Regions from separate parts of the Paraburkholderia sp. A1RI-2L genome, predicted to be linked through region 2. Evidence: riboswitches for the same ligand, from Rfam matches in the RefSeq annotation. Region 2 holds a riboswitch; the other holds the start of a gene.
The links. A riboswitch is a leader RNA that binds a small molecule or an ion and turns the genes downstream of it on or off. The one in region 2 is predicted to bind cobalamin.

Region 1 (15,454 bases), on a different contig from region 2:
CAGGCGCAGTTGCCGTGGGCCAGCGGGCGTCGCGAGCCAGAAGTCGACTTCGGTATGGTGGGGTGTGTCGCGCCAATGTCGCGTCAGAATGAAGCCCGGCTCGAAGCCGGGTTGAAGCTCGGTCACTGTGCGTACCCGCAGGCCTGTGTTGTCTGCGGGAATTGTAACGCCGCCGGGCGGCGGCCCAGGGGAGGGCCGGCGCTTCGTGCGAAACGCCGGCCCCGATGCGGCGGGTAACAGGCGTTACTCGTCCGAACCGCGACCGAGGCCGAGCCCCGGCAGCGAGTGCGTGCCTTCGGCGGCAACGGCGTGCAGCAGGTGCGGATCGAGATCGAGCGCGCGCAGGATCGTCGGTGCGACCTGCGTGGTCTGCACGCGCGCCGGGATCTCGCGGCCGCCGCCATGCAGGCCCGCATACGAGACGACGAGGCCGAGATGGCTATCATCCGGCGCATTGCCGCCGTGCTCCTCGTCCTTCTTCTTGCTCGACGTGTAGATCACGCCCGGATTCGGCTGCACGACGATATCGGGCGTGCGGCCGGCAGCCGGATCGCCGAAGCGCGCGGCGAGCGCGTTGCCGCTGAGAATGTACGCTTGCGGACCGTCCGCGCAGATGCCGGGCGCGTTGCACGAGAGGTTCTGCTTGAGCGTGGCGACCACGGCGTCGCGCTGCGATTGATCGCGCAGCCAGATGAGGCCCACGTCGTCGGTCTGCACGAAGCCCGTGCCGACGAGACCCGTGCCGTCGTTCGGGTTGCCGCTCCCGGTGTTGTTCTGGCCAAAGTTGCCGTTAGGATCGAGATAGTTGTTTGCCTCGAGCAATTGCGTGAGCGTGTCGCCGTTCTTCACGAGCTTCGTGTGATCGGAGGGCGACTGGCCGTGTTTGGCCGTGACGATGATGAGCGTCGACGCATAGAGGTTCTGCTGCTTGAGCGCGGCAACGATACGGCCGAGCGAATTGTCGAGATACGTGATCGCGCCCGACACGTTCGGCCCCGGCGTGAAGCTGGCGTCGAGATAGCCGCCGCCGTTGGCCACGGTGGCTTTTTGCGCCACGCTCAGCGTCTGGAAGTTGGTGCCGAACAGCGTGGGCACGGGCTCGTTGCGCGTGCCCGTGGAGTCCTTGCCGCCGATCTGGTTGATCAGCGCCTGCACGTGGTAGTCGTCGAACTTCTCGGTGTGCGTGTAGATATCGGTGTAGTCGGTCTGCGTGGCCGGGTCGATCGAGTTGATCTCGGTGCGCGCGAGGTCGTCCACGCCGCGGCCCGAGGGGCCATTGAGCCAGTCGTAGCCCCATGCGTGCTTGTCGGCCCACGCGGTGTGCGAGCCAGGCAGGTTTTCCTTCACGACTTCGAAGACCGTGTTGGTCTTCACGTAGTCGTGCGGATACACGGGCACGCATTTGGCACCCTTGCGCGCGCGTGGAATGGCTTGCGGATTGAAGTCGCCGCCGCCGTCGAGGTGCACGAGCGCGCCGCCGTTTTGCGCGTCTATGCCGGTGGTTTCGTCGAACACGACGTTCCAGCCTTGCTTGCCCACGCAGCCCGTGTCGTTGGGCGCGTAAAGCGTGCGGTCGTACGAAACGTCATAGAAGAGGCCGGCGGTTTTGGGCGAGCCGCCCGTCACGAGCGCGGCGAGACCCGGAAACGAATCGGACAGCCCAGGCGTATAGGCGTTCGTATAGGTGACGCCCGACTTGGCGAGCAGCGCGAGATTCGGGCAGGTGTTGCCGCCGACGCAGCGCGCGACGTCCTGCTCGTGCAAACCGTCGAAGCTGATGAGCAGGACGTGCTTGATGCCGCTCGCCTGCGTCGACGGTGATGCGAGTGCGCTACCCACGGCGAGCGCCATCGCGCTGAGCGCCACCAGACCTGCCGACCATCTCCTTGCCGTTTTCATCGCTCACCTCTTTGTTCGTGTTTGTGGGGGGAATCACGCGAAACAGAAGTGGCAATGTGCCGGGCCCATGCGTCGAGGCGATGAACGACAACTTTCAATTACATTCTGTTACATGCGGCGCGCGGCAAGAGGGTGGTGCGAGAGAAGGCGAAACTGCTCGCCGAATTCACATTCCCATTAACCGAAGCTGGCAAGCGGGTCACCCACAGATGCAGGCTGGACCCGATAGGGCCCCGAGCGAAGCTCTCAGCCTCTCCGAGCACCGCACGACCGACAAGAAGAACGGCGACGGACCGCGTGGGTGCTCTGAGGAGTCCGATCAGAATCCAATACAGCGGACCCGCCGCCACCGCAGCGACGAAACCGGCGAGCACAGTGATCGCATGTGTTTCATCGCGGTCATCGACGGTGCGCCATGCCAGAGCATGTGGGCCGGCGGTGCAGCGTTCTAATGCCGATTGAGTGAAAATAGGCGCGGAGACAAAAACGACATCGGGAAAGATAATGAACTTCAAGAGACTTGTGGTGGCGCTTGCAGTGACCATCGCGCTGCCGGTATTGAGCACAGCGGCAGCGTATGCCCAGTCAACGCAGCAGCCAAAGCAAACGCAAAAGGAGCCGGCATCCCCGGGCCGTACGATTGCCATGCAAGGCACCGCCAACGGCGTCCCGGCATGCATTAGCTGCCATGGTGCGAGTGGCGAAGGCAACGCGGCAGCGGGATTCCCGCGGCTCGCCGGCGTGGGCGCGGACTATTTCGAAGCGCAACTTGCAGCATTCGCCGACGGCAGCCGCGAGAACGCCGTGATGCAACCGTTCGCGAAGAACATGTCTGCCAGCGAGCGCACCGCCGTGGCGCAGTATTTCAGCAGCCTGCCCGCGCCGAAGGGTATACGCACGCAAGATCCGTCCGAGGTCGCGCCATCCGATAGCGGTGCATGGCTCGCCACGCGAGGCCGCTGGCAGGAAGGCCTGCCCGCGTGCGTGCAATGCCATGGGCCAGGCGGCGCGGGCGTCGGCGCCGGGTTCCCGCCGCTGGCGGGACAGCCCGCGGCGTATATCGAAGCACAGCTCAACGCCTGGAAGAACGGCAAGCGGCCACCCGGCACGCTCGCGCTGATGCCGGCCGTCGCGAGCAAGCTGAGCGACGCCGACATGCACGCCGTCGCGCTGTACTACGCGCAACAGCCTTCGCCCGAAGCGGGCGCAGCGGCTGCGGCTGCACAGGCATCGGGACAAGCCGCTGCACAACCGGCTTCACAACCAGCTTCACAACCAGCTTCACAACCAGCTTCACAACCTCAGGCGAATGCCGGCGAGCACGCCACGCCATTCCAGCCGCCGCCCGAAAGCGCCATGCCCGCAGGCGACTTCGGCAAATCGGTGGAGCTCGGCGAGCAAATCTTCCGCAACACCGGCCAATACGCGGGCAAGTTCGTGGGCAATTCGCTGAGCTGCGCGAACTGCCACCTCGATGCAGGCCGCAAGGCCAATTCGAGCCCGCTCTGGGCCGCCTTCGTTTCGTACCCGGCGTATCGCGCCAAGAACGGGCACGTGAACACGTTCGCCGAACGGCTGCAAGGCTGCTTCAACTACAGCATGAACGGCAAGGCGCCGCCGCTGGGCGATCCGGTGCTGGTCGCGCTGGAAAGCTACTCGTACTGGCTGGCCACGGGCGCGCCGGTGGGCGGCAAGGTGGCTGGCAGGGGCTATCCGAAGCTGCCCGCGCCCGCACAGAAAGCGGACTACGCACGCGGCGCCAAGGTCTATGAGCAGCATTGCGCGGCATGCCATGGCGCGGATGGGCAGGGCAGGACGAGCAATGACCACACGGTGTTCCCGCCGCTATGGGGCGCGCGTTCGTTCAACTGGGGCGCGGGCATGCACGAGACACAAAACGCCGCCGGCTTCATCAAGGCGAACATGCCGCTGGGTCTCGGCGGCACGCTAACGGATCAGGAAGCCTGGGACGTGGCGACGTTCATGGACAGCCACGAGCGGCCGCAGGATCCACGCTTCAAGGGTTCGGTCGCGCAAACGCGCGCGAAGTATCACGACACGCCGAACTCGCTGTACGGCACGGTGGTGAACGGCCATCTGCTTGGCAATCCTTGAGTGCAGTCCTTTTAGCGATCTGGAGGCGGGCCGTTCTGGCCCGCCTCCGGCTCAAAGTCTGAATTGCCGGAAATCGGGCGGCGACGTTTCATCGGCGTGCCGGAATGCGCGATTGAAATCTGATGCGCTATTAAAGCCCAATTCATAGGCGATTTTGGTCCCGGCTTTGCGGGGATAAAGGCGCAGGTCCTCCATTTGCCTGGCCGATGCACTGACGCCATGCGGACCATTTTTCACCAACACATGGCATTTCATATTTCCGAAATTCCCGAAATCAATGCATTACGCCACTTTGCGCGCGCGCCCTATTTAGAATTCGATGTGAGCGCCAGGTGTTCCATGCCTGGCATGCCCTTCGATGATGCATTCCGCTTACAAAAGCACGGAATGACCCGGGATGCATGAATATAAGGGTTTATACCTAAGCACTCTTCCACAAAACTGTTAAATTCTCCGCTTAGAATGAACCCTCTAATTTCGGTGCAGCCGTGGAGGGGAAGTTCTTCGCGCCGCGCCGATCGTAGTGTTTTAGGGTCGTGTTGGATGGCGGCCCGCAATTCATCCATTTAGCATCACTAATCATGAGGCATTGCCGATGACCGAGTCCGTGACCTTTTCCGCACCCGATCGTCTCCGCGCCCATTATGAGTCTGGCGTCGCGGTATTTTTTGCTCTGGCTCGCCCGGCGTTCGAAAGCTTTGAGGCAACTGTCGCGCTCAATCTGCAGACGGTTCGCACGGCCATTGCCGATAACGAGGCCGCGCTGAAGAGCGCGCTACAAAGCGGCAATCCCGTGGAGCTTTTCACGCAGCAACTGAATGCTTCGCAGCAGGCTGCTTCGAAGGCGATCTCGTATGGGCGCAAGGTTTTCGATATCGCGGCCCATGCGCATGCCGAATGGACCCAGGTCGTGCAGGCGCAATCCGAGCGCCAGGAGCTGTGCGTCAAGGCGCTGGCCGAACGCTTCTCGCAAGGCGCGCCCGCTGGTGCGGAGCCGTTCGTGGCTGCCATGAACTCGACGTTTGCCGCTTATGGCAACGCTGCCGATTCTGTGCGCACGATGACCCGCAAGGCTATCGAGGCCGCGCAGGGCAAATTCGACAAGGTCGCCGCCGCTACGCAGCGCGCGACGCAAACGGGGCCGGCTGCGAACTGATCGCTACGGCGCTGATCCCTCACGGCGCGGCGCGGCTGCAAATCGATACGATTGCGCCGCGCCATCCGCTCCCCTCCACGCTTTTAATCCATACCAATACGTCGCGCATATTTAATGCGCGCATTCTCTGATTTGTCATCTTTGTGTGACAAGACGCAGCTACGCTTCTTGAGACGTAGCTGTGGCGCCGCTTCGTTTGCTGCGGCGCCGTATGGCGCAGGCACCATGAATATTTTTAACGCAGGAGTGGAAATTGACTGACATCGTGATCGTTTCGGCCGCGCGTACCGCGGTGGGCAAATTCGGCGGTTCGCTGGCAAAGATTGCCGCGCCCGATCTGGGCGCGCTGGTCATCAAGGCGGCGCTGGAGCGCGCGGGCGTGAAGCCCGAGCAGGTGAGCGACGTGATCATGGGTCAGGTGCTGACCGCGGGTTCGGGCCAGAACGTTGCGCGCCAGGCGTCGCTCAAGGCCGGGCTGCCCGCAGCGGTGCCCGCCATGACGATCAACAAGGTGTGCGGCTCGGGCCTGAAGGCGGTGATGCTCGCGGCCAACGCGATTATCGCGGGCGACTCGGAGATCGTCGTGGCCGGCGGCCAGGAGAACATGAGCGCGGCGCCACACGTGCTGCCGGGCTCGCGCGACGGCTTCCGCATGGGTGACGCGAAGCTCGTCGACACCATGATCGTCGATGGTCTGTGGGACGTTTACAACCAGTACCACATGGGCGTGACGGCGGAGAACGTGGCGAAGGAATACGGCATCACGCGCGAAGAGCAGGACGCATTCGCGGCGCTGTCGCAGAACAAGGCGGAAGCCGCGCAGAAGGCGGGCCGCTTCGACGCGGAAATCGTGCCGGTGGAAATTCCGCAGCGCAAGGGCGATCCGCTGGTGTTCAAGACCGACGAATTCGTGCGCCATGGCGTGACGGCGGAGTCGCTCGCGGGCCTGAAGCCGGCGTTCTCGAAGGAAGGCACGGTGACGGCGGCCAACGCGTCGGGGCTGAACGACGGCGCGGCGGCGGTGGTGGTGATGTCAGCGAAGAAGGCCGAGGCGCTGGGCCTCACGCCGCTTGCGCGCATCAAGGCGTATGCGGCGGGCGGCGTGGATCCGAAGGTGATGGGCATGGGCCCGGTGCCGGCATCGAAGCGAGCGCTGGAGCGCGCGGGCTGGTCGGCTAGCGACCTCGATCTCATGGAGATCAACGAGGCGTTCGCGGCGCAGGCGCTGGCCGTGAACAAGCAGATGGGCTGGGACACGTCGAAGATCAACGTGAACGGTGGCGCGATTGCGATTGGTCACCCGATCGGCGCATCGGGCTGCCGGATTCTGGTGACGCTGCTGCATGAGATGCAGCGCCGTGATGCAAAGCGCGGTCTGGCCTCGCTGTGCATCGGCGGTGGCATGGGCGTGGCGCTTGCGCTCGAGCGCGCTTGAACACGATTGAGCTCGATTGAACACGATTGAGCCGGGCAACGCGCGCCTGATCCGCTGATCGGGCCGCATTGAAGTCAAACGGTTTGCCCGCGCAGCACGTGATGTGCCTTGGCGGGCAAACCGGACAAGTTTCGCGCAACATTAGACGGACACAATAAGCCGCGCGATCTTGCCCGAGTGGTCTTCGCCTCGCATGCGAGGATGCCGGGCATGCAAGAAGTGGCGTTTCAACAACGGTACGCCATGTGGATCATTGAAATTTTCTCTCGCGGATAGAAAGGATGACTAAGCGTATTGCATTGGTAACAGGTGGCATGGGCGGTCTCGGTGAGGCAATTAGCGTCCGTTTGCATGACGCGGGCTATACGGTCGTCGTCACGCACTCGCCGGACAATGCTGGTGTCAAAGACTGGCTGGCCAGAATGAACGAGACGGGCCGCGATTTCCACGCGTATTCCATCGACGTTGCCGACTACGATTCGTGCCAGCGCGGCGCGCAGAAGATCAAGAACGAAGTCGGCCCCGTCGACATTCTGATCAACAATGCGGGCATCACGCGCGACATGACCTTCAAGAAGATGGACAAGGTCAACTGGGATATGGTCCTGCGCACCAATCTGGACTCCATCTTCAATATCTCGAAGCCGCTGTGCGACAGCATGGTTGAGCACGGCTGGGGCCGCATCATCAATATTTCGTCGGTGAACGGCTCCAAGGGCGCCGTGGGCCAGACGAACTATGCAGCGGCGAAGGCCGGCATGCACGGCTTCACGAAATCGCTCGCACTCGAAGTCGCTCGCAAGGGCGTGACGGTGAACACGATTTCGCCGGGCTATCTTGCAACGAAGATGGTAACCGCCATTCCGCAGGAGATTCTCGATACGAAGATCATCCCGCAGATCCCGATGGGCCGTCTCGGCAGCCCGAATGAAGTTGCCGCGCTCGTGCTGTTCCTCTGCTCGGACGACGCCAGTTTCGTGACCGGCGCGAATATCCCCATCAACGGCGGCCAGCACATGCAGTAACGCTGTACTCGTCTCATTTCGCCGCAAGCCGCGCCGGCCGTCCTGGTCGGCGTAGTTTGCGGCGTGTTCCGCGTGGGCGACTGCCGCGAGAAGGCCGCGCAATCCTGCGTTCGAGGCCGATCCAATCCGTAGCACCTCCCCAACTTCGACATCTTCGGCAAGCCGCCGCGGAATCACCGGAACGCGATCGTCAATGGCGCGGCGTTCGGCGCCGACTACTGCACGCGCATGGCAGTGGTGAGGTCCAACATTCTCGTCAACAAGAGCCGCGAAACTCAATACCTCTAGCTGGCTGCCCCGCATTTGCTGAAATAACGTGTAATCGTCATTGCGCGAAGGCGATCATCCGCACTTGAAACGGGCTAAAAGCGCCACCTGTCATTTCGCAAGTCCACAGCGTCTCGCGACAAACTCGAATTTTTTCGAAATCCACATCGTGCGGCCCAAATCAGTTGTGTGCGGACCGGCTTGCGACTATCGTGCAAGTAGATATCGTCGAGTGAAAGGATTTGGAAGAATTCGATATCGAAATTGCCGTGGATTGAGTCTGCGAATCGTTGGGCCAATAGCAGTCGATTTGCATGTATTGTCGCTTTGCCGTCATAATTGGGTATGCCATGATGGCATTGCCTATATGGGCCAAGCCAAACTTCGACATGCAAACGAAGTTCAAACAGCTGCTTGGGGGTGGAATTCCTGACAGGGAGAATGAGTATGGTTACGTTGGACGCAATCAAGCTGAAGATTGCAAAGCTTGAGAAACAGGCGGTAGCGATTGCCGAAAAGCAATCGTCCATCGGTCTCGCGAGAATTCGCGATCTGATGCAAAAGCACGGTTTGAGCGTTGCCGATATCGAGCGCTTCGTTGGCAAAAGACGCGGCCGCAGGCCCGGCGTCAAGGCTGCGAATGGCGCAGCGAAAGCGCTGCATCCCAACGCACATCCGGTCGCGGCGAAATACGCCGATCCGAAAACCGGCGCAACCTGGAGCGGACGCGGGCGTGCACCCGCCTGGATTCGCGACGCCAAGGACCGCTCGAAATTCCTGATCACGGCGGGCGCGGCGCCCAGGGCGGCATCGGCCAAAGCCGCTGGCGTGAAGAAGGCCGTGGTGAAACGTGCGGCAGCAAAAAAGGCTGGCGCAAAAACCACCGCCGTTAAAAAAGCAGCGGCTGGCAGGCCTGGGCGCAAGAAAGCTGCTCCCGCAAAGAAAGCTGCAGCACCGCGCAAGATGACTGCAAGAAAGACACGCGCATCCGCGCCGGCCGCCGCAGCGCCCGCAACTGCAGCCTGATCCTTCTCTGATCGAACGCCTGGATCAAGCTGTTCGATAACTCACCTGACCGTAGCCGGTGTCACGCCATTCCCGAACGGGACAGCGCAACACAGGCTACCGGTGTCGCCGCAGATCGACTGGCGGCATCTTTTTTCCATCATCCTCAATTAACAATTTCCGTAATGCTGGGCCCGATTATTTCGGCCAGCATTTGCGTCATTACCATTTGCGCGCGGCAATTTCTGAAAGGCAGGTGTAATCGGTGCGGCGCGCAATCAGAATGTATAGGTGAGTTTGCCGAACGCGGTCCGGCCGAGGCTGTTATAGCCGTACGTGGTCATGTACTGCCGGTTGAACAGATTCGATATCGACGCGGACAGCAACAGGTGCGCATTCACCTTATACGAAGCACGCAGGCTCACCGTCGTGTACGACGGCAAATACAGCGTATTGAACTGATCGTCGAAGGTCGAGCCGCCGTAAAGCAATGACACGCCCGTGTTGAGCGCGTGGAGGTTGAATTCGTCCCACGTATGGTCGACGCTCAGGCTCACGGTTTGGCGCGGGCGGCGATTGAGCCAGGTCTGGTCGGTCACGTCCTGCGGATTCAGAATGCCGATCGCCAGACTCACGGGTGTGGACGCCCCGAGCGTGCCCTTGTACGAGAGGTCGAGCCCCTGAATGTGCGCACGCCCGACGTTTACGGGCAGAAAGGTCTGCGAATCGTAGGTGATGAGGTCGTGCACGCGCGTGTCGTACACGGCGGCCGTGAAGGTGCCGTACGACGTGTTGGCATCGAGCGCCGCTTCGATCGTGTCGCTGCGTTCTGGCTGGAGGTTGGGGTTCGCGTAGCCCGGATAGTACAGATCGTTGAAGGTCGGCAGCCGGAACGCGTTGCCATAGGAAACGCGCGCTGTGTAGACCGGCGTGATCGCCCACGAGAGCGCGGCGTTGCCCGTATTGACGGCCTGCCCCTGGACGATCTCGTGGCGTCCGGCGAGGAACAGCGTCACGTCGCCGAGCGTTGCCGACTGGTGCAAAGAGACTGCGGAGTCGTTGCGCGCCGGCAAGCCGCTGGGCACCTCGACGGGCAAGTAGGCCAGTTCGCGCGAGAAGTCGTAGGCGAGCTTGGTTTCGCCTGAAAGCGGCTGCCCGAACAGCGTGTGCCCACGCTCCTGATGCGTGATCGAAGTCGACGTGGAGAAGCGCGTCGAGTCGAATTGATCGGTCGGTATCGCGGGATCGTTCGAGTAGATGAACTGGCGATCGGTTGCGTAGCCCACCGACTGGTCGAATTGCGTGAACGGCGTGATGTCGAGGTGAAACGCCGCGCCGGTCGTGAGTTGATGGTCGCGCTGCCGGTCGTTGCCGCCCGCGTTGTCATAGGACAGATCGGACTGGTGATACAGCGCAAATGTGGAAATCGACCAGTTGTCGTGCGCATAGCCAAGCCGCCCATTCACGTCCTGGGCGTGATACGGATTGCGGCCGTCCTCGTGACCGTAGGCCCAGGGCCGGGTCGCGTCGATGCCCGCGGTGTTGTAGTCGTGCAGCCCCAGTGAATACGTGAGGCCTTCGAGCGCCGCGAGCGGTCCGCTCGAGGGCACGGTGCCCGAGGTGCTCAGCATCGTGTCGAAGGTCTTGTTGGACCCGCCGCCGAACGACACCGTGGTCCGGTTCGGCTGATTCGACGCGTGGCGCGTGAAGAGTTGCACGACGCCGCCCACGGCGTCCGCGCCGAACGAGGCGGCAGCGGGGCCCGAGATCACCTCGACGCGGTCGAACGCATCGGTCGGCAGGTCGGCCCATTCGGGCATGCCCGTGGTCACGGAGCCAATGCGGATCCCGTCGATGAACACGGCCACCTGCTCGGGCGACGAGCCGCGAATGCTCACCGAAGCCAGCGAGCCCGGCCCGCCGCTTTGCGACACGGTCACGCCCGGCAGCGTGGCGAGCGCCTGCGTGATGCTCGGGTCGGCGGGCGAGAGGCGGTCGAGGTCTTCGCGCGTGAGCACTTGCGTGCTCGCGTAGCGCTGGTCGAACGATTGCGGCAGATGCTGGGTGTCGCCGACCACGAGGATGTTCGACAGCGTGGTGTCGTTGTCCGAGGCGGCGGATTCGGTGGATGCGGCGGCGGCCGGCGGCTGCGTCGCGGGCATCGTGGGCGTCACGGGCGCGGCAGCGGCAGCGCTGTGCCATGCATAAACGCTCATGGCGCACGCGGCGGCGAGATGGCGGAGTTTCGGCCGGCGGTCTTGTCCGGAGCCGCCGGGAGCCGGCGGAATGTAGCTTGTGCGCTGGCCAAAGCGTTCGTCAATGCAGCGGCAACGGGCTTCCTGGGCGGAAGCCGTTTCAATCGTGGTGGACATGCAACTGATCCTGAGGTCGGGCTGTCCTTGCAACGGGCGACCGCGCACGGGCGGTGCTTGCGCATCGGGACACCCCGCCCCGTGCGGCTGCTTGGACCTCGGTCGATGGCAGGTCTCCTGGCTCGCGGGTCGACGCCCCTTGCCGGCCTTCCCGGTTTCCCAGTGGCGCGTTTGGCATGGACTTGCCGCTCACAGTTGCGGGGGCAGCCGCAGACTCGGGGTCGGGGGCGGCCCCACTGCGTTCCCTTTTGATCCCGTCGCCGGGAACCATCAGGGCGCAAGGGTAATGGCCGCGCGTGGCGGGCGTCAACCCGATATGCATCGGGCGTTGTGAAAACGCCCTTGGGCGCGGGCCCAAGGGCACGGCGATTCAGCCCCGAGGCCTAATTCCAGTCCAGCGCGCCGCCCGTCTGATACTCGGTCACGCGAGTTTCGAAGAAATTCTTCTCCTTGCGCAAATTGGCCTGCTCGTCGAGCCAGGGCAGCACGTTTTCGGCACCGGGAAACGGCGCGGGCATCTCCAACTGACCTGCGCGACGGTTCGCGATGTAGCGGAACTGTGCGCAATGCAAATCGGCCGAGTAACCCAGAATCGGCTCGCGCAGGATATAGCCCGCATAAGCCGTTTCCGCCGCATCGGCTTCTTCCCAGATCCGTTGCACGGCGCGCGGATCGAGTTGCAGGTTTTCCTCCTCCAGTAGCTGCCGGATGACGCGGATGCCAAAGCCGCAATGCAGCACCTCGTCGCGCATGATGTACTGGAACTGCTGCGCGGTCGCCTTCATCAACCCGCGCCGCTGGAGCGCGAACACCGGCGTAAAGCCGTTGTAGAACCAGCAGCCCTCGAACACGGCCGCGAAAAACAGGTAGGCGAGCGCGAATTCGTGCAGCGTGTCGCGGTTCGAGAGGTCGAGGCCGGGCGCCAGAATGCGTTCGAGCCGCTGGTTCGCGAGCGCGATCTTGGCGTGAATTTCGGGCACGACGCGATAGCGGTTATAGATTTCCTGCTGGTCAAGCCCGAGTGTTTCGATGCAGTGCTGGTAAGTCCAGGTATGCAACGCTTCTTCGTAGACCTGGCGAGCCTGATAGATTTGCAATTCGGGCGCGGTCATCTTTTCCATTACCGCGAGCCCGATATTGCGCATCGCCAGAATGTCCGACGTGGTGAGGTAGGCGAGCACGTTTTCGAAAACGTGTCGTTCCGTTTCGGTCAGGCGCTGCTGGTAATCGTGCACGTCGTCGCTCATGGAAATTTCGAGCGGCGTCCAGTGATTGCGGTTCGCGCTCAGAAAGCACTCCCACGCCCACGGATAGCGAAACGGCGCGAGCTGATTGATATCTCCGCGGCCGTTGACGACGCGCTTGTCTTCGGCGCGCGTGGCTTGCTGCTGCGCATGGGTTTTGCCGTTGCTGGTCATGGCTCAGAGCCCTCCCGCCAGGTAAGCGGCCACGCCTCGCTTGAAGGGACGTAGATGATCGCCCGCGCGCAACAGGACATCGCGCGCCAGGCGTGCAGGCAGATGATCCCGCGTGTAGATCGACGCGATCATGCCGGTGATCAGATAGAGTGGGCGCGTTGCCAGACGATGCTTGTGCTCGTAGCGCTGCAGCAGCGCATCGGACGCGTAGTCGCGCCCGGCGAGGCAGGCTTCGCGAATCGAGCCGGCGAGCGTGCCGACGCCCGACAAGCCAAGGTTGAAGCCGTGCGCCGTGACCGGATGCATGCCCACCGCTGCATCGCCCACCGCCGCGAAGCGTCGCGCCACGAAATGCTCCGGATAAACCGCGACCAGCGGATACGCGTGTCGCGTCGTGACCAGTTCCATCTTGCCGAGGCGGTGGTCGAAGCGGCGCTCGATTTCGTCGGCGAAGGTGCGCGCGTCCACGTGTGTGAGCCGCTCGATTTCGCGGCCCGTGAGCGTGAGCACCACGGAAGACTGGAACGCGCCGGACGCCGGGTGCGGATTCATGGGCAGCAACGCGAGCGTCTGGCCATACCCGAACCATTCCCACGCGGCATGATGATGCGGCTTTTCGTGCGTCATGCCACACACCAGCATCGTCTTGCCGAAGTCGCGCATCCGCGCGGAGATGCCCATCATCCGCCTCGTGGACGAAAACCGGCTGTCCGCCGCCACGATCAGGCGCGTTTCGATCGATGCCCCGCCCTCGAGCTGCACGGTGGCGCAGTGGTCGTCGGACTTGACGCCGACCACGCGTTGGGATGTGCGGACGTCGATGTCCGCGCCGTCTTCCTTCGCGCATTGCACCGCTTCGAAGGCGGCCTTGCGAATCTGGTGATTGGCGACCAGCCAGCCGAGTTCGTCGTGCGGGCTCAGGTCGCGCCCGATCTCGAGTGCGTACGAAGACTTGCCGTTGAAAACGCGTGCGTCGAGCAGACGCGACTTCGATTGGCTCTCGATGCGCTTCCATAGTCCAAGCTGTTTCAGCATGCCCACTGATTTATGCGTGAGCGCGATTTCACGTCCGTCAAAGTCTGGATTGCGAAGTTCATCCTCACTCTGCTGATCGACGATCACGATTTTCAGGCCTGTTCCAGCGAGCGAACGGGCGAAGCACAGACCCGCCGGGCCAGCCCCCACAACGACGATATCGGCTTTCACCGGGATCCTCCCATCGATATTCAAATCACCAACGCTGCGTGCGCCGCCATGCACGAACGTCGTGCGGCGGGCTGCGAACGTCGCCATGCCCTGGTGCGAGTCCGGTGCGAATCCGCTTGCAGTGGTCGCTGCGGGTGCGAACGCGGGCTCGCAGACCTTAGAGAGCGCCGGGGCCGCTGTCCATCCTGCGTGAGGATGGGGTGCGGGTGCGCGCTTGCTTCTTTCGGACTAGTCCGCCTTGCGTATTCCGGTTGCAGGGCGCATTCGGTTAAATGCGGAGCGCGCCGATCCCCGCACGGGCGACCGGCAATCTATCCCGGATAGCGGCATGGCCGATAGCGACGGATTGCCCTGCGCTGGCGATGTTTGAGACATCCTTGCGGTTATCGAGTGCGCCAATCCGGGCGCGAGGCAACGGAGAGCGAAACATGAGCAAGACCTCAAGATCGCTGCGATGGCGGGCAGCAACCACGAAAAAACCGCGCAACAACCGCGAAAATCAGTCTGCAACGATGTCGGCACTACAAAAAAGGATTCCAAATCATTTGCAGGATTGCCTGCCCGCCATGCCGGCACGTGCACGCATCCCATTTTGAGATGACTGTGCGGCCAATCGGGTTAGCGTTGCCCTACGAGCGCCTGCTTGAAATGCGATTGCCGGCGCTGGCCGGGAACCTAGTCGACAATGCCTGCATCCCGGCTACAGGGCAGGCTTTCCTGAGAGGAGACCAGCATGCGGGAAAGAGGGGAGGTAGCAGCTCGGCTGATCGATGTGATGCAAGAGGGCGTCTGCGGTACGGCAACGGAACTGGCGGCGCGCGTGAGGATCGACGCGCGCAGCGTACGGGCCGTTCTGCGCATGTGGCTTGACGCGGGAATCGTGCATGTGGTCGAGGAGGTCGCGCCTGGCCGTGCGCGCGTGTTTCGCTACGGCGGGACCGCGCAGCCAGCCGGTTGCCTGCCGGGCGCGATGCGCGACCGGTCGCGCCGGGCGCCCACGATTCCGGTGGACCGCTGGCCCCAGCTCGATTCGGAACTGGCCGCCGCGGTCGATGCGATGATCCGCGTGCGTGGAGTGGCGCGCGTCCGTTAGCTCGCTTGCACGACTGCTCGGCCTCTCACGCGGGCGGAACGCAAATATCGGTTTGCCACTGATCCTGCGGGGTTTCCGGCCAGGCGCTCAGGTAGTGGGTGCGGGCTGCACGCGCTCGGGGGCGGGCTTATACGACCGGTAACCAATTGCTTCCAAGCCAGAACTGCATGAAGCAGCGGGCTTCCCGCTCGCGGCGGATCGATTTGGCTACGACTTTCCGGCAGACGCCGCCGGGGATATTCGTTCCGTTACCCCTCGATCGCTGACCATCAAGGGTGTGTCGTTGTTCAACCGGCAATTCGAGCTTGACGGAACTCGGCAGATTTTCGTCGGTATCAACCACATGGCATTCCGGCACACGGTTATAGTGGCATACACCTTCAAGCACTCGAGATTCTTGCATATGTTCTCTGGAGCAATTTTCGACATGGACGGGTTGTTGATCGATTCGGAACGAACGATC
Region 2 (15,454 bases):
CAGCAGGCGTTCTGTGGCTGGCCGCAGGCGTTGCTTGATGAAAGGCTCGACCACGACGCATTCGCCGCATCGGTGCGCGACCGTCTGTTCGCATTGAATCTGCGCGGCTGGCATGCCTATGCCGCTCGCCTGCGCTCCGAGGTCGCGTGGTTCGGCCTGGAACCCGCCTTGGCCAACCGGCCACGCGTGCGTCATCGCAAGAATGACCGCGCAATTACGCGATCGCCAGTACGTGCGGATGTGGCTGACGCGGGGACTACGGCGCCAGTGTGGGACATCGAGCGCGACATCGAGCAGGTCAAAGATGATACGGGGCGGGTTGCGCAGGCGGTCGAAGGCATTGCGCCTCCGGACCGCACCGGGCGTGCAAACGAGCAATATCTCCCCGAGTTCGAGTGAGGAGCGGAGATATCGGGTGCTCTCGATCGGCGTGCATCTGCGCATCACCCGCTTTCGATGGCAGGCTTGGCGCTTTTCGTCGTGCTCGGAGCCGCTGTCTTTTCGAGCTTCACGCTCATGCCAGACGATTGAGCGAGGCCCGAGTTAGCTCGACTCATGCGGACATTTCGTATGCCTGACGAAATGCGGCAACGAACGCATCGAACGCCGCGCGTGGCAGATGGCCGATGCCTGCGGCGCCGGCCCGCCCCGCTCCGCCGAAAAGACGGCAAAAACGGTCCGCACCAAATGGCGCCGCGAGCGGTGCGCGTATGCTCGCGGTCCAGAAGCCCCCGGCAGTGGGCGTGAGCACCGCATGCGCGCGTTCGGGCGCCTCCCGTGAGAGCCGGTTCGCGAAGGCGCCGCGCACACGGCGCGCCCAGCGCTCGTCCGGCAGCATATAGACCTCGGTACTCGCCGATGTCGCCGCCGGGCGCTGCTCGCATGCGAGTTCGAGGTCCTCGCGCCGCACTCGCCCGAGCGTCGCGAGAAGCGGACAAGCCCCGACGAAATCGAGCGGGTCCGCATATGGCTCGAGCAGCGCGTAGAGCGCCGCAGGATCAATCAGCAGATCGTCCGTCGAGTCTCCATAGCCCGCATAGTTCACGTTCTCACCGAGTTCGCGCAGGCTCGCCTCGTCGCCGGAATCGATGCCCGCGAGCCGTGCGAGCCGGTGAGCCGCGTCCGGCAGATTGTCGCCGAACGCCGCCGCGACCGCCCATGCGCGATAGCGCCCTCCCAGCCGCCGGTCCACGAGCATGCTCGTGCAGACATCGGGCGCCGTATCGATATCCGCATGCAGCAGCGGGTGCCGCGGCAATCCGGTCGCGACGTGATGGTCGATATAGTCAATCGTGACGCCGCGCGCGAGCAGCGCGAGTACGGCGGCGCGGTTGACGTCGAACGAGAGGTCGAGGGCGGTCACATGGTCGCCGGGGCTCGCGATGACCCGCGCAAGCAGTGCGTTGTCCCGCTTCGGCCCCGTGATCAGCACCGCGTTGCGCGGCGTCGCGAGGCGCAGTTGATGCAGCGCGAACAGGCCGTCCGCGTCGCCGTTGCACACGTCGAAATATTGCATCGCGCTCCCCCATGCCTGTGCGTGCCGGCGTGCGCTATTTGCACACCTCGTCTTCGTAGTCCGAGGCCGCAAGACCCGCGCGCAATCTCACTTCGTCCAGGTCGAGCACCGCCAGCGCCGCTGCCCGGCCAAGCGCCTGCAGCGACGCGATCGACTCCGAGGAAAAATCGAAGTCGCGCGCAAACGACACGCCGTCCATGGACGTGCCATCGAGCGCAATACGGTGGATCTGCACCGGCACGTGGTTGCCCATCAACCGGATGTACTCGGGCGACTGCCGCACGCGCGCGGCGGCCGCTGCGTCGAGCTGGCCGGTGATGCGCTCGACAAGATCGCGGAAGTCGTTGGCGTTCTCCTCGAAGCGCAGATCGTTGCGCACGCGGTCCGCATAGACGATCTCGTCGCGGCGCAGCATCACCTCGAAGAGATTCGACGGCAACGGCCGCGCCCCGGAAAACAGATCGACGACGAATACGCGTCCCGCGACTTGCCCGCAGCGCTCGATCACGAGATCGAGCGGCGAGTTGCTGACAACGCCGCCATCCCAGTACGCGCGGCCCTCCACCGTCGTCCATGGCATCGCAGGCGGCAGGCTGCCGCTCGCGAGCAGATGCTCGGGTGTCAGCCGGTCGACGTAGCTGTCGAAAATGCGCCGCTCGCCGCTAGCGACATCCACGGCACCGAGCAGCAGGCGCGTGGGACTTGCCGCCAGCGCGTCGAAGTCGACGTAGCGGCGCAGGAGCGCGAGCATGGGTTCGGTATCGTAGTAGCTCGTCCACCACGGCGCAAAGCTGCCGGTTCCCGGTGCACCCATCCACCAGCGCGGGCGCATGAAGTTCGGCACGCCGAAGAGCGCGAGATGCCAGGCCAGCTCTGTCTGCCGCAGTTGCGCACAGGTCCGCGGCGCGGAGAGCCCCTCGATCGAAAGGTCGCGCCAGAAGGCGTTGAGCGCCGCGACCGCCTGGCCGGGATGGCTCGCGACAATCGCGCCGTTGAACGCGCCGATCGACACGGCCGAAACGATGTCGGGGCAAACGCCGTGCGACTCCAGCGCCTCGATCGCTCCGCTCTCGAATGCGCCGAGCGCGCCGCCGCCCTGCAGGATGAGCACGGTCTGCGAAGGCAGTGCGCCGAGGCGCGAGCCCGGTTGCGCGAGCGCGGCACTGCCGCTCGCGAGATTGCGCCGGTGCCGGATCATCTCTTCCGCGGCGACCGTTTCATCGGCTGGCACGCCGAATGAGAACATCGCCCGCAGCACGTTGTGCCTCATGAACAGCAGCGAGTAAGGCGGCTGCGCAAACTCGCCGCGCTCGACAACCTCCAGCGCATCGGACGGATCGCCCAGAAAGTTGTAGGGCGCGTCGAAGACATCGCCATAAAAGATCGAGACGTCGCGGTACGGCATGCGCGCGCCGCGCATGTTGCGGGCGGCGAGGCGTCCCTGGCGCACGGCGTTGTCCCAGTGCTCGACGCGGCGGCGCGCGCCCAGCACAGGGTCATGGAAGTTCGCGGCATCGCCTGCGGCGTAGATGTCCGGGTCTGACGTTTGCAGACACTCGTCGACGAGCACGCCATCGGCCAGCCCGATGCCGCTGCCCGCAAGCCATGCGCAGTTCGGCTCCACGCCCGTCGCGACGACGGCGAGTTCGCATGCGAGCGAGCGGCCATCGCTGAGCACCGCGCCCGTCAGCGTGCCATGCCCCGTGAAACGCTCGACCGTGAGCCCGGTCAGCACCTCGACGCCGTGCTCCGCGCAGAGCGTCCTGAAATGCGCCGAGAGCAAGGCGGAATGCAACTGCGGCAGCACCTGCTCACCGCGCTCGACAAGCGTCACTTCGAGACCCAGCTCGCGCAACGCCGCGGCGGCCTCGACACCCACGAAGCCCGCGCCGATCACGAGCGCCCGGCGCGCGGCCGCCGTATCGGTTCGCAACGCAACGGCGTCGCCGATATCGTGCAGGCAGTGGACGCCCGCAAGCGCGGCGCCGGGAACGCTCAGCATGTGCGGGCGGGCGCCCGTGGCGATCAGCAGCTTGCCGTAGCCCACCGCGCTGCCGTCTTCGAGCTGCACGCGGTGCGCGGCACAATCGAGCGCCGCAGCCCGGGTGTGCAGCAGCAGCGCGATGTTCTGCTTCTCGTAGAAGTCTGCCGGGTGGATCGTGACGCGCGCGGCGCCGACCTTTCCTGTGAGGAAACCTTTCGTGAGCGGCGGCCGCCGGTACGGTAGAACAGGCTCCGCGCACAGGATCGCGATGCTCGCGCCCGGCTCTTCGTGGCGCAGCGAGCGCGCAGCGGTCACGCTCGCAATGCCGCCGCCTACCAGCACGTAATCGAAACGCTGCTCGCGCATACCTTGCTCCTACGAACGGTTCAACTGACCGCCGCCTGTTCGCGCGCGGCATGTGCATCCTTGATCGCCAGCACGAAGGCGTCGACAGGGAGAAGATCGAGGCGACCTGCCAGACGACGGGACCTTGTTTCTGCACCTCCTGAACGTCCGCCGTGATCGGATCGACCCGTTGCTGACACGCTGCGTCATCTGGAATGCGCGGACGGCGCCGGCGAGTGCCTCTTCAACGTCGAAGCGGATGCTCGTGCTGCGCGCCGCTGCGGCGCAAATCCATACTGAATTGCGCCTTCGCCGTGTCCTTGATTCAGGTCAAGCGCGAACGGGGCAGACCCGTTCGAATAGACAAGGAAATACACGTCGACCGCATGGAGGGCATGGAGGGCATTGACGGCCTGGATGGTCACATACTCCGGGTCGCCAGCATTAAAAGAAGGAACGACCGCGTAACGATCAGCCCGGCGCGTACAACGATGAATCGGCAAATCCTTCGGCGGCCAGCACACGCCCGACCAGAATCAGGGCAGTACGCGCGATGTCGGTCTGCTGCACCTTGCCGACGATATCGGCCAGGGTTCCCGTCACCCGTTCCTCGTCCGGCCAACTCGCGCGGTAAACAACTGCAATCGGGCAATCACTGCCATAGTGCGGCAGCAATTCCGTGACAATCTTCGCGATGTGCCGGACACCCAGATGGATCGCCATGGTCGACCCATGCCGGGCCAGATCGGCCAGACCCTCGCCCTCGGGCATCGCGGTCTTCGTCGCGTAGCGGGTCAGAATCAGCGTCTGCGATACGCCCGGCAGCGTCAGTTCGCAGCCAAGCGTCGCCGCGCAGGCCGCCGTTGCAGTGACCCCCGGAACGATCTCATACGGGATGCCCAGCGCCCGGATACGGCGCATCTGCTCGCCGATAGCGCCATAAAGCGATGGGTCGCCGGAATGCACGCGCGCGACGTCTTGCCCTTTCGCGTGCGCGTCGGCGAGCAACTGAACGATCGCATCGAGATCGAGATCGGCGGTGTTTACGACCAGCCCGGCTCGATGGCCGTCCAGCACCGCGTCCGGAACCAGCGAGCCCGCATAGAGGATCACCGGACAGCTACGGATCAGGCGCTGGCCCTTGACCGTGACAAGTTCAGGATCGCCGGGTCCTGCGCCGATAAAGTAAACCGTCATGCCTCACTCCGTCATAAGCCGGGGCGGATGGTACGGACAGTTGCGACGGTCCGCAACGTCTCTATTTCGGCAAGCAGGACTTCGATCGTGTCGAACGCGCGATCGACCTCGGGCAAAAGCGGGCGCGCCAGCATCACGACCGGCAGTCCGCGCTCGCGTGCCACCTCCAGTTTCGCCTCGGTCGCTGCACCGCCGCTGTTTTTGCTGACCACGACATCGAATCCGCTGGCATCGAACAGCGCCCGCTCGCCCTCATGCGTGAACGGACCGCGCACGCCGATCACCCGCGCCCGAGCGTTACCAGGGTGATCGTCGAGGCAGCGAATCGTCCAGTGTTGATGCGCGGGGATCTCGTCGAGATGCAACAGCGGCTCCCGTCCCAGCGTGAACAGCGGGCGCGAAAATCCGGCAAGCGCTCTGCACAGCTCGCCCCATCCGTTCACGAAACGCCAGTCATCGCCGGATTGCGGCTGCCAGGCCGGACGACGCAGTGCCCAGCACGGCACACCCGCAAGCCGGCCCGCACTCGCCCCATTCGCGCTGATACGCGCCGCGTACGGATGCGTGGCATCGACGATCAGGCCGATACGCTGATCGTCGACATACCGGGCCAGCCCTTCGACTCCGCCAAAGCCGCCGACGCGAACCTCGCACGCGAGATCCTGCGGCACCCGGCCTAATCCGGCCAGGCTGTAGACGTCGCCTGGCCCGAGGCGCCGTGCGATCTTCAGCGCATCACCGGTGCCGCCCAGCAGCAGAACCCGGGTCATTGCGCGACTCCGACGAAATTCCCCACGCGGTCGATAGCAAACACTTCGACGCTAACGTCGGGCGGCACGACCCCCTGTGCGACGCGCAGAGCATGCCGGCACACGACATCGCCGAGCGCAATGCCGCGCCGGGTTGCCATCACAAGTGCCTGCTGGCTCGTGTTGGCCGCGCGGATGTCGTTCTGCAAGGTCTCATCGGCGCCCGATTCCGCCGCCCATTGCGCGAGCAGCGGCAAGTCGATGCTCGAGCTGCGGCTATGCAGGTCGAGATGACCCGCCGCCAGCTTGCTCAGCTTGCCGAAACCGCCGCACAGGCTCAGCTTCTCGACCGGCGCGCGGCGCAGGTGCTTGAGCACGGCACCGACGAAATCCCCCATCTCGATCAGCGCGATGTCGGGCAGGCCATAGTGCGCGCGCATGGCGTCCTCGCTCGCGTTGCCGGTGCAGGCGGCAATATGCTGGTAGCCATTGGCCCTTGCAACGTCGATGCCCTGATGGATCGACGCGATATAGGCCGAGCACGAAAACGGCCGCACGATGCCGGTCGTACCGAGGATCGACAACCCGCCGATGATGCCGAGCCGCGGATTCATCGTCTTGAGCGCCAGCGCCTCACCGCCCTCGACGCCAATCGTGACCTCGAAGCCGCCCGCGTATCCATACTCCGCCGCGAGTTCTGCAAGGTGCTCGCACATCATCCGGCGCGGCACCGGATTGATGGCCGGCTCACCGACCGGCAAGGTCAAACCGGCGCGCGTGACGGTGCCCACGCCGGGGCCGGCATGAAACCGCACCCCCGGCTCCGTGCTCAATTGCACTCGGGCGAACACGACCGCGCCATGCGTGACATCGGGATCGTCGCCGGCATCCTTGACCGTTCCGGCTTCCGCCCCATCCGCCGCATCGCGCCCATTGATGAAGCGGCAGAACGCGAGCGGCATCGGCACATGCTGGCCTTTCGGCAGGACGATTCGGGCGACATCGGTGCAAAGGCCGCCCAGCAACAGACGCGCAGCCGCCAGCGACGTAGCCGTCGCGCAACTGCCCGTCGTATAGCCGCTGCGCAGCGGACGCGGCGCTTCCGTCGTTTCGTCGCGCATCGTCACGGCTGTGCCTCCGCCCCGGCCCGGGTCGTGGCGGATTTCGTCACGTCCAGCAACGTAATCGGCAAGGTGGCACGCCACGTATCGAAACCGCCGAGCGGCTGGGCCTCGCTCAACGCAATGCGCGTCAGGGTGCCGCCATGGCGGTTACGCCAGTCGATCAGCACCGCCTCGCCCTGGAACGTGACCGCATTGGCCACCAGCCGGCCGCCATCGCGCAGCGCCGCCCAGCACGCATCGATCACTCCCGGCACGGTCACGCCACCGCCGATGAACACCGCATCTGGAGCAGGCAGTCCTGCCAGCGCATCGGGCGCCCGGCCCGCCACCAGTTGCAGATCCGGCACACCGAGCGCGTCGCGGTTGTGCGAAATGAAAGCCTGCCTGCGCGCATCCGACTCGATCGCGACGGCACGGCACGCCGGATGCGCGCGCATCCATTCGATGCCGATCGAGCCGCACCCTGCCCCAACATCCCACAGCAACGCACCGGGAAGCGGAGCAAGCCGCGCAAGCGTGATCGCGCGCACATCGCGCTTGGTCAACTGGCCGTCGTGCCGGAAAGCATCGTCCGGCAGGCCATGCGTCAGCGGCAACGACCGGCCCCCGTGCCCAACGTGCCCCCCTGGCGTATGGCAAGCGTGACAGGTCAGCGCCACGATGTTCAGCGCACCGATCGACGTGTCCTGCCAGGCGTCGGCGCGCAGATGCAGGCGCTTCTCACGCGGTCCACCGAGATTTTCGAAGACCGCCATCTCGGTCGCGCCGAATCCGCGTTCGTTCAGCAGTCCGGCGATCGCAGACGGCGTTGCGCCGTCCCGGCTCAGCACCAGCACGCGTGCGCCCTCACGCAAATGCGCGTTCAGCACAGCGATGGGCCGGTTCACAAGAGACACCGTCTCGACATCCTGCAACGGCCAGCCAAGGCGCGCCGCCGCGAGCGATAACGAAGACGGGCCGGAAATCACGCGCATCTGATCAGGCGGGACCACACGCGCGAGCGTGGCCCCCACGCCGAACATCATCGGATCGCCGCTTGCCAGCACGCAGACCGGCGTACCGCGATGCGACTCGATGCTGCCGATATCGAACGGTTTCGGCCACGCCTGCCGACGCGCGCGAATCCGCGCGGGCAGCATGGCCAGATGCCGTTCACCGCCGATGACAACGCCAGCATCCAGCAACGCTCGCCGGGCCGCACGCCCCAACCCCGCGAAACCGTCCTCGCCGATACCCACAATCGTCAGCCAGCAACCCATCACACTCCCGTTCGTCATCCGCTACCCGTGACTGGCCAACCGCCTGTACGCTTCGAGGCCTTCCTGAAAAAAGGCATAATACCCGCTTTGCCGGTGCCCTTCGGGGCTTCAAGGGAACACAGTTGAAGCTGTGGCTGCCCCCGCAACTGTAAGCAGCGAGTCCACACCCCCAGGGTGCCACTGGAGAACCGGGAAGGCCGGTGTGGACAACGACCTGCGAGCCAGGAGACCTGCCGGCCCATCGATCGTGCAAGCCATCACCGGGCGGGGTGTACCGGTGCGCGTTCTCTCCCTGTCGAGACAACGTGGCAGTCGTACGACGCCAACTTCGTTGAACCTTGAGCCACGTTTCACAGCCTTCGTTACGGCCATCGGCCTGCCCTGCGTTGTCGCGCATCGTCGCTGCGCGCGACGGCGGGCTGTGTCGCGTCAAGCTGCCCGGCGGCGTGCTGCACGCGGCGCAGGCGCTCGCCATCGCCGATGCAGCCGGGGCGCATGCATCGGGAATCGTCGAGCTGACGAATCGCGCCAATCTGCAATTGCGCGGCGTGAAATCGGGTCACGAAGCCGAACTTAGCCGGCGACTGCGCGATGCGGGCCTCGGGCCGCATGTTCCGTCCGCGCTGACCTTGCCCCCATTGCAGGCCGCATCGCAGGCAACGGCAGCCGACGACGTGCGCAATCTGCTGCTGAGCCCAAGCGCCGGCATCGACGAATACGCCTTGTGCGACACGCAACCGCTCGCCCGGGAGATCCTTCTCCTGCTGCAAAGCGAGCCACGTCTTGCTGCGCTGTCCCCCAAATTTTGCGTGCTGCTCGACGGCGGCGAGCGTCTCGCCGCGCTCGATCATCCCCATGATCTCTGGTTCGCTGCAATGGAAGCGAAAGCCGATGACGACCCGTGGTTCGCCATCGGTCTTGCGGGGCAGCCGCCTGCGTGGCAAGACAGTGCGGCAAACCCCGCACTGGCCGCGGTTCGCGCGCGCGATCTCCCCACCATGATCATGGCGCTGCTGCACACGTTTCTCGACGTCGCCGCGCCCGACGAGAACCGCATGCGCGACCTTCTCCGCCGACTGTCTGGCGCAGATATCGTGACACGCGCCGCCGCCCGCGCCGCCATCGAACTGCGATGCGATTCCACGGTTTGCGCATGGCGTCGCGCCCCCGCCGATCCTGGCCGCCGATTCGGCGCCTGGCGGCAACGCGATGCCCGCCTGTCGCATGTCGGCGGCCAGCCGCCGCTGGGCCGTATCGATACGCAGGGTCTGCGCGCACTCTCGCGGCTTGCCCAGGACCACGGCAACGGCACGTTCAGGTTGACGCCATGGCAAAGCGTGCTGATACCCGATGTGCCAGCCCCGGCGATCGAGGATGCCAAACAGCGCCTCGCGTCGCCCGGATTCCTGCTCGATGCTCGGGCGCCGCTCGCGCGGCTCATCGCATGCGCCGGCTCGACAGGCTGCGCGAAAGGGCTCGCCGATACCAAGCGCGACGCGCTCGATCTCGCGCAACGGCTACCCGATGGCGTCGCAGCCCATCTGAGCGGCTGCCCGCGTTCGTGTGCGGCGGCGCACTGTGCGCCGTACACGCTGCTGGCCGTCGAACCGGGTCGTTACGACCTCTATCGCCAGGAGCCGTCGCCGGCCTGCGTGCCCCTGGCCACGTCCGATGCCGCCGGACGCTTTGGCGTGCGCATCGGCACAAATCTGACCATCGAAGCGGCAGCCCGACTGCTAGGCGCTGCCGCCCGGAGCACACTTGATGACTGACTACGTTCGCGACGGACAAGCCATCTACCGCCAGTCGTTCGCCACGATACGCGCCGAAGCCGACCTGTCCCGCATCCCGCCCGACCTCGAAAAACTCGCCGTTCGCGTGATTCACGCGTGCGGGATGGTCGATATCGTCGATGCATTGCGTTTCTCCGATGGCGCGGGCGCAGCCGGCCGCGACGCGCTTGCCGGCGGCGCGCCGATCCTCTGCGATGCACGCATGGTTGCGCAAGGCGTCACGCGCGCGCGTCTGCCCGCTTCCAATGAGGTGTTGTGCACGCTCGGCGACCCGGCCGTGCCGGAACTCGCGCGCACGATCGGCAACACGCGCTCGGCGGCGGCGCTCGAGCTCTGGAGCTCAAAGCTCGAAGGCAGCGTCGTCGCAATCGGCAACGCACCCACCGCGCTGTTCCACCTGCTCGACATGCTCGACGCCGGCGCACCGCGCCCTGCACTGATCCTCGGCTTTCCGGTGGGATTCGTCGGTGCGGCGGAATCGAAGGCCGCGCTCGCCGCCGACAGCCGCGGCGTCCCTTACGTGATCGTCGAAGGCCGGCGCGGCGGCAGCGCCATGGCCGCCGCCGCCGTCAACGCACTGGCATCGGAAATCGAATGATGAATCACCGTGGGCAACTCTTTGGCATCGGCGTCGGGCCCGGCGATCCGGAACTGCTGACGCTCAAGGCACTCCGTCTGCTCAAGGCGGCGCCGGTCGTCGCCTACTTCGTGGCCAAGGGCAAGAAAGGCAACGCGTTCAGCATCGTCGAATCGCACCTCGACGGCGTGCAAATCCGGCTGCCGCTCGTCTACCCGGTCACAACCGAGGCACTCGAGCCGCCGTTGTCGTACGAGACGATCATCGCCGACTTCTACGATACGGCGGCAGCCGTGATCGGCGAGCACCTGGATGCGGGCCGCGACGTAGCCGTCGTATGCGAAGGCGATCCGTTCTTCTACGGCTCTTATATGTACCTGCACGACCGGCTGGCCGGCCAGTTTCGCGTCGAAGTCGTGCCGGGCGTCTGCTCGATGCTGGGCGGAACCGCGGTGCTCGGCACGCCGCTCGTCTATCGCAACCAGAGCCTCGCCATCCTCTCAGGCGTCATGTCCGAGGACGAACTGCGCAGCAAGCTCGCGCAAACCGACGCCGCCGTGATCATGAAGCTCGGCCGCAACTTCGCCAAAGTCCGCGGCGTGCTCGATGAGCTGGGGCTCGCGAACCGCGCGCTGTACGTCGAACGCGCCACGATGCCGAACCAGCGTATCGTGCCGCTGGCACTTGTCGACCCGATGGCTTCGCCGTACTTCTCGCTACTCGTTGTGCCGGGGCAGAAATGGCAGGGATGAACACCACGCCGCCCGTGCTCGTCGTGCTCGGGCACAGCGCATTGCCTGTGGCACGACGCATCAAGGAGGCGTGCCCCGGCGCATCGATCCACGGGCTGCTGGCGCGAGTCGAAGGCGAAGCCGATGTCGCCTTCCCCCAACTCGGCGCACATCTACAGACGCTCTACGCACAAGGCGTGCCGATCATCGCGCTCTGTGCGGCCGGCATCGTCATCCGCTGCCTCGCGCCGATGCTCGACAACAAGGGCACCGAGCCGCCCGTGCTGGCCGTGGCCGAGGACGGCAGTGCGGTCGTACCCCTGCTCGGCGGACTGGCGGGTGTCAACACGCTGGCCCGCAAGATCGCGCAGGCGCTGGACGTCGCACCTGCCATCACGACGAGCGGCGAATTGCGATTCGGCACCTGTCTGCTCAATCCGCCGGATGGCTATGTGCTCGCCGATCTCGATCAGGGCAAGCATTTCGTGTCCGATCTGCTTGCTGGCGAATGCGTGCGTATCGAGGGGGTTGCGCCGTGGCTGGACGACGCGCCGATTCCCAAGGACGAGCGCGCCCCGCTCACCATCCGGGTCACGCCACGCGCGACAGAAAGCAGGCGCGGCGAACTCGTCATCCATCCGCGCAGCGTGGCGGCTTGCGTGCCGGAAACGGAAGCGGCCGCAGACGCGGAAGCGGGCAGCGCGGCAGCCATTGCCGCAGCCATGTCGGCGCACGGGCTTGCGCCGGATGCGCTCGCGGTCCTGCTGGCGCCTGCTTCACGGATGGGAGACCCGTCGCTGGAAGCGGCAGCATCATCGCTCTGCATTCCTCTGCGATTCGCCGATGGCGGTCCGAACGTTGCACAAATGCTGGCGGACTCGACGAGCCCGCGATACGAGATCCGTGCTCATGCCAGCGGCGTGACGCTCGCAGTCGCGCCAATGCCTGTCACTCCTTCGCAGATCGGTCGTCGCCGGGGGCGTCTGAGCGTCGTCGGGCTTGGGCCCGGCAGCGCAGGGCTCATGGCCCCCGACGCGCGCGCGGCGCTGGATGCTGCGACCGACATCCTCGGCTATGAAACCTACGTGAAGATGGCCGGCCCGTTTCGCGACGCGCAACACCTGCACTGCACCGACAACCGCGAAGAACTGCTGCGCGCCCGCCACGCGTTCGAACTGGCCTGCGAAGGCCGGCAGGTTGTCGTGGTGTCGTCGGGGGACCCGGGCGTGTTCGCGATGGCCGCAGCCGTCTTCGAAGCACTCGACACGAGCAGCGATGCGCGCTGGAAAACCGTCGATCTGCGCATCGTGCCGGGCATCTCCGCCGCGATGGCCACGGCGGCAAAGGCAGGCGCGCCGCTTGGACACGACTTTTGCGTGCTGTCGCTGTCCGACAATTTGAAGCCGTGGAGCATCATCGAAAGCCGCCTGCGCCACGCGGCCGAAGCGGATCTCGTGATGGCGCTCTACAACCCGATATCGCGAGCCAGACCGTGGCAGCTCGACCGGGCCCTCGAGATCGTGCGGGAACAACGCTCGCCCGCCACCCGCGTCGTGCTCGGCCGGGACATTGGCCGTCCCGGCGAAGCGCTGACCACGACGACGCTTGGCGCGCTGCAATCCGCACAGGTGGACATGCGGACGATGGTCATCGTCGGTTCGTCCACGACACGCGGCGTTGCGGGCGGAGCAAACGGGGAATGGATTTACACGCCGCGATGGTATGAAGCGTGAGGATTCACTGGCGCACACTCATGAAATGACCACCAGTTCCTCCGGCAGCAGGTAGTCCGCACCCCATGCGCGGGCGAGTTGCTCACCTCGCCCCGCCGCTTCCCGGGCGCAGTCGATCACTACCACCCGATCCGCAGCCAGCGGTCTGGCGGGCTGTTCCCGGCTGCGTCCGTCGCTTACTACCCACAACACCCGTTGCTGGGATGGCTTGCGCCGCTTCGCACGCGCCAGCAGACCCGCGGCCGTCGCAACGCCGAGCGCAAACGGTGTGCCGCCGCCGCCGCCCAGCGGCTGTATCCAGCGCTCGTTCCACCAGCGCGGGACGGCTGGCCCGAACCGCACATCGGCGCGCCCTCCACCGAATGAAATCAGCGAGACCTCTTCGCGCTCGGCCGCAGCATGATCGAAGCACGCCACGAGCAGACCTTTGGCGCGTGCGAGACGCCCGCCACCGAGCATCGACGCCGAGCAGTCGAGCAGGAAGCAATGCAGCGTGCCATCCGCCGACTCGTGGCGCACGAAGCGCAGATGATCCGCACGCAGCGGCGAGCGCCCCTTGCGGGCGAGCGTCGCTGGCCATGCAATGCGCTGTCCGCGCGCGCCTGGCTCACCTTGCGTTGCGCGGGGCGCGGCCTTGTGCGTGCCGGGTTGGCCTGGTATCCATCGGAACCCGCTGGAATCAGCGGCGGCGCCCTTCCGATGGATCAGCGTTTTTTTGTTGAAAGCGGGATGACGCCCTTGACGCGCGTGATGCCCGCCGGTTCGGGTGGCAGATAGCCCCAGTCCGCGTCGCCATCGCGGCGGGGTTCCGTCGCAGATGCGGCGTCCGTTCCGGCAGACTGCCCGCCTTCGCGGCCATCCCCACGCCGATCATCGGACTGACCATCGGACCGACCACCGGAATCCGCCGAACGCGCATCAGGCGACGGTTCGCGCCGGCGGTGACACAGCACCAGTTCTGCAACGCGCTCGACATGGGCGCCGGTCACGACGGGCGCAGCCTCCAGCGCCGCCAGCGCCCGCGCGGCGCGCAGCATCACCAGATCGGCCCGCAGTCCATCAACGCGGGCTTCGATGCAGCGTGCGCTAACCGTCTCGTGCACTTCGTCGGCAAACGTCAGCCCCGACAACGCCGAGCGCGCCGCGCGAATCTGCTGCGCCAGCTGCTGCTGTGCCGTTGCCCAGGTTTGGCGAAACGCCTCGGGATCGAGATCGAACGCCATGCGCGTGCGGACGATCTGCTGCCTGAGCGGTGCATCGAAGCAGTTTTCGAGCTGCACCATCAAGCCGAAGCGATCCAGCAACTGCGGACGCAACTCGCCTTCTTCCGGATTCATCGTTCCGATCAGCACGAACCGCGCCGCATGACTGTGCGAGACCCCATCGCGCTCGACCACGTTGATGCCGCTCGCGGCCGCATCGAGCACGACATCGACGAGCCCATCGGCCAGCAGATTCACCTCATCGACGTAAAGCACGCCGTCATGGGCGCGCGCGAGCAGCCCTGGCAAAAACTTCAGCGCACCGCCTCGCAGCACCAGGTCGAGGTCGAGCGTGCCAACCAGGCGGTCTTCGCTCGCCCCCAACGGCAGCGTCACGAAGTGGCCGTCGGGAAGCAACTCCGCCAGCGAGCGTGCCGCGGTCGATTTCGCCGTGCCTCGCGGCCCGCTGATCAGTACACCACCGATCGACGGATCCACCGCGACCAGCAGCAGTGCTTCGCGCAACGCGTCCTGCCCAATCAGGGCAGTAAGCGGAAACGGCTGCGGCATCACCGCGGATATCGACTGCGTCTGACTCACTGTAGCTTCTCCTCGATCTGCTGTTCGGCGGCCAGCAGGTGTGCTTCGATCTTTGCGCGGTAGTCGCCCGGCTCCTGCCACAGGCCGCGCCCGATGGCTTCGAGCAGCCGCTCGCACACCGAGCGCAGCGCGTGAGGATTGTGCCGCTGCATGAATGCCCGCGTGTCGTCATCGTTGACGCAGGCATCGGTCACGAGCGCGTACTGGTGATCGGAAATCACGCGCGCCGTCGCGTCGTAACCGAACAGATAATCGACCGTCGCGGCAATTTCGGCAGCACCCTTGTAGCCGTGCCGTTTGATGCCGTCGAGCCATTTCGGATTGACTACGCGCGATCGGATCACGCGAGCGATCTCTTCGCTCAAGGGCCGCACACGGGGTGCATCCGGGTTGCTGTGATCGGCGTGGTAGATCTGGGGCTGCTGTCCGGAGAAATGCCGCACGGCCGCGGCCATGCCCCCCTGGAACTGGTAATAATCGTTCGAATCGAGAACGTCGTGCTCGCGGTTGTCCTGATTCTGCAGCACGACATCGACGCTTGCGAGCCGCGTCGCGAACGCCGCCGGCGCGTGCTCTCCCGCGCTGGTCTGCGCATACGCATAGCTGCCCCACTCGCGGTACGCGCGCGCCAGATCCGCGTCGGT

Region 1: another riboswitch for cobalamin. It lies ahead of PWP93_RS27370 (TonB-dependent receptor domain-containing protein); the one in region 2 lies ahead of cobG (precorrin-3B synthase).

Annotation. Positions count from the first base shown of each region.
Region 1 covers NZ_JARBTA010000003.1:912,693-928,146, reverse strand. Annotated here, with positions in the region: gene PWP93_RS27415 (DNA polymerase II) at 1-126, opposite strand, end outside; gene PWP93_RS27410 (alkaline phosphatase family protein) at 244-1,899, opposite strand; gene PWP93_RS27405 (hypothetical protein) at 1,998-2,414, opposite strand; partial or broken gene PWP93_RS27400 (c-type cytochrome) at 2,404-3,063, shown strand; gene PWP93_RS27395 (c-type cytochrome) at 3,055-4,014, shown strand; gene phaP (TIGR01841 family phasin) at 4,610-5,170, shown strand; gene PWP93_RS27385 (acetyl-CoA C-acetyltransferase) at 5,424-6,605, shown strand; gene phbB (acetoacetyl-CoA reductase) at 6,887-7,630, shown strand; gene PWP93_RS27375 (H-NS histone family protein) at 8,318-8,923, shown strand; gene PWP93_RS27370 (TonB-dependent receptor domain-containing protein) at 9,181-11,064, opposite strand; cobalamin riboswitch at 11,364-11,561, opposite strand; gene PWP93_RS27365 (ribonucleotide-diphosphate reductase subunit beta) at 11,658-12,692, opposite strand; gene ubiM (5-demethoxyubiquinol-8 5-hydroxylase UbiM) at 12,696-13,985, opposite strand; gene PWP93_RS27355 (hypothetical protein) at 14,327-14,494, shown strand; gene PWP93_RS27350 (hypothetical protein) at 14,632-14,991, shown strand; gene PWP93_RS27345 (hypothetical protein) at 15,119-15,334, opposite strand; gene PWP93_RS27340 (HAD family hydrolase) at 15,395-15,454, shown strand, end outside.
Region 2 covers NZ_JARBTA010000002.1:1,233,410-1,248,863, reverse strand. Annotated here, with positions in the region: gene PWP93_RS20500 (hypothetical protein) at 1-399, shown strand, start outside; gene PWP93_RS20495 (acetyltransferase) at 554-1,516, opposite strand; gene PWP93_RS20490 (FAD-dependent oxidoreductase) at 1,551-3,866, opposite strand; gene cobM (precorrin-4 C(11)-methyltransferase) at 4,317-5,042, opposite strand; gene PWP93_RS20480 (cobalt-precorrin-6A reductase) at 5,054-5,812, opposite strand; gene PWP93_RS20475 (cobalt-precorrin-5B (C(1))-methyltransferase) at 5,809-6,912, opposite strand; gene cbiE (precorrin-6y C5,15-methyltransferase (decarboxylating) subunit CbiE) at 6,915-8,174, opposite strand; cobalamin riboswitch at 8,249-8,427, shown strand; gene cobG (precorrin-3B synthase) at 8,561-9,946, shown strand; gene PWP93_RS20460 (precorrin-8X methylmutase) at 9,939-10,565, shown strand; gene PWP93_RS20455 (precorrin-2 C(20)-methyltransferase) at 10,562-11,296, shown strand; gene cobJ (precorrin-3B C(17)-methyltransferase) at 11,284-13,008, shown strand; gene PWP93_RS20445 (vWA domain-containing protein) at 13,027-13,668, opposite strand; gene PWP93_RS20440 (ATP-binding protein) at 13,713-14,780, opposite strand; gene cobN (cobaltochelatase subunit CobN) at 14,807-15,454, opposite strand, start outside.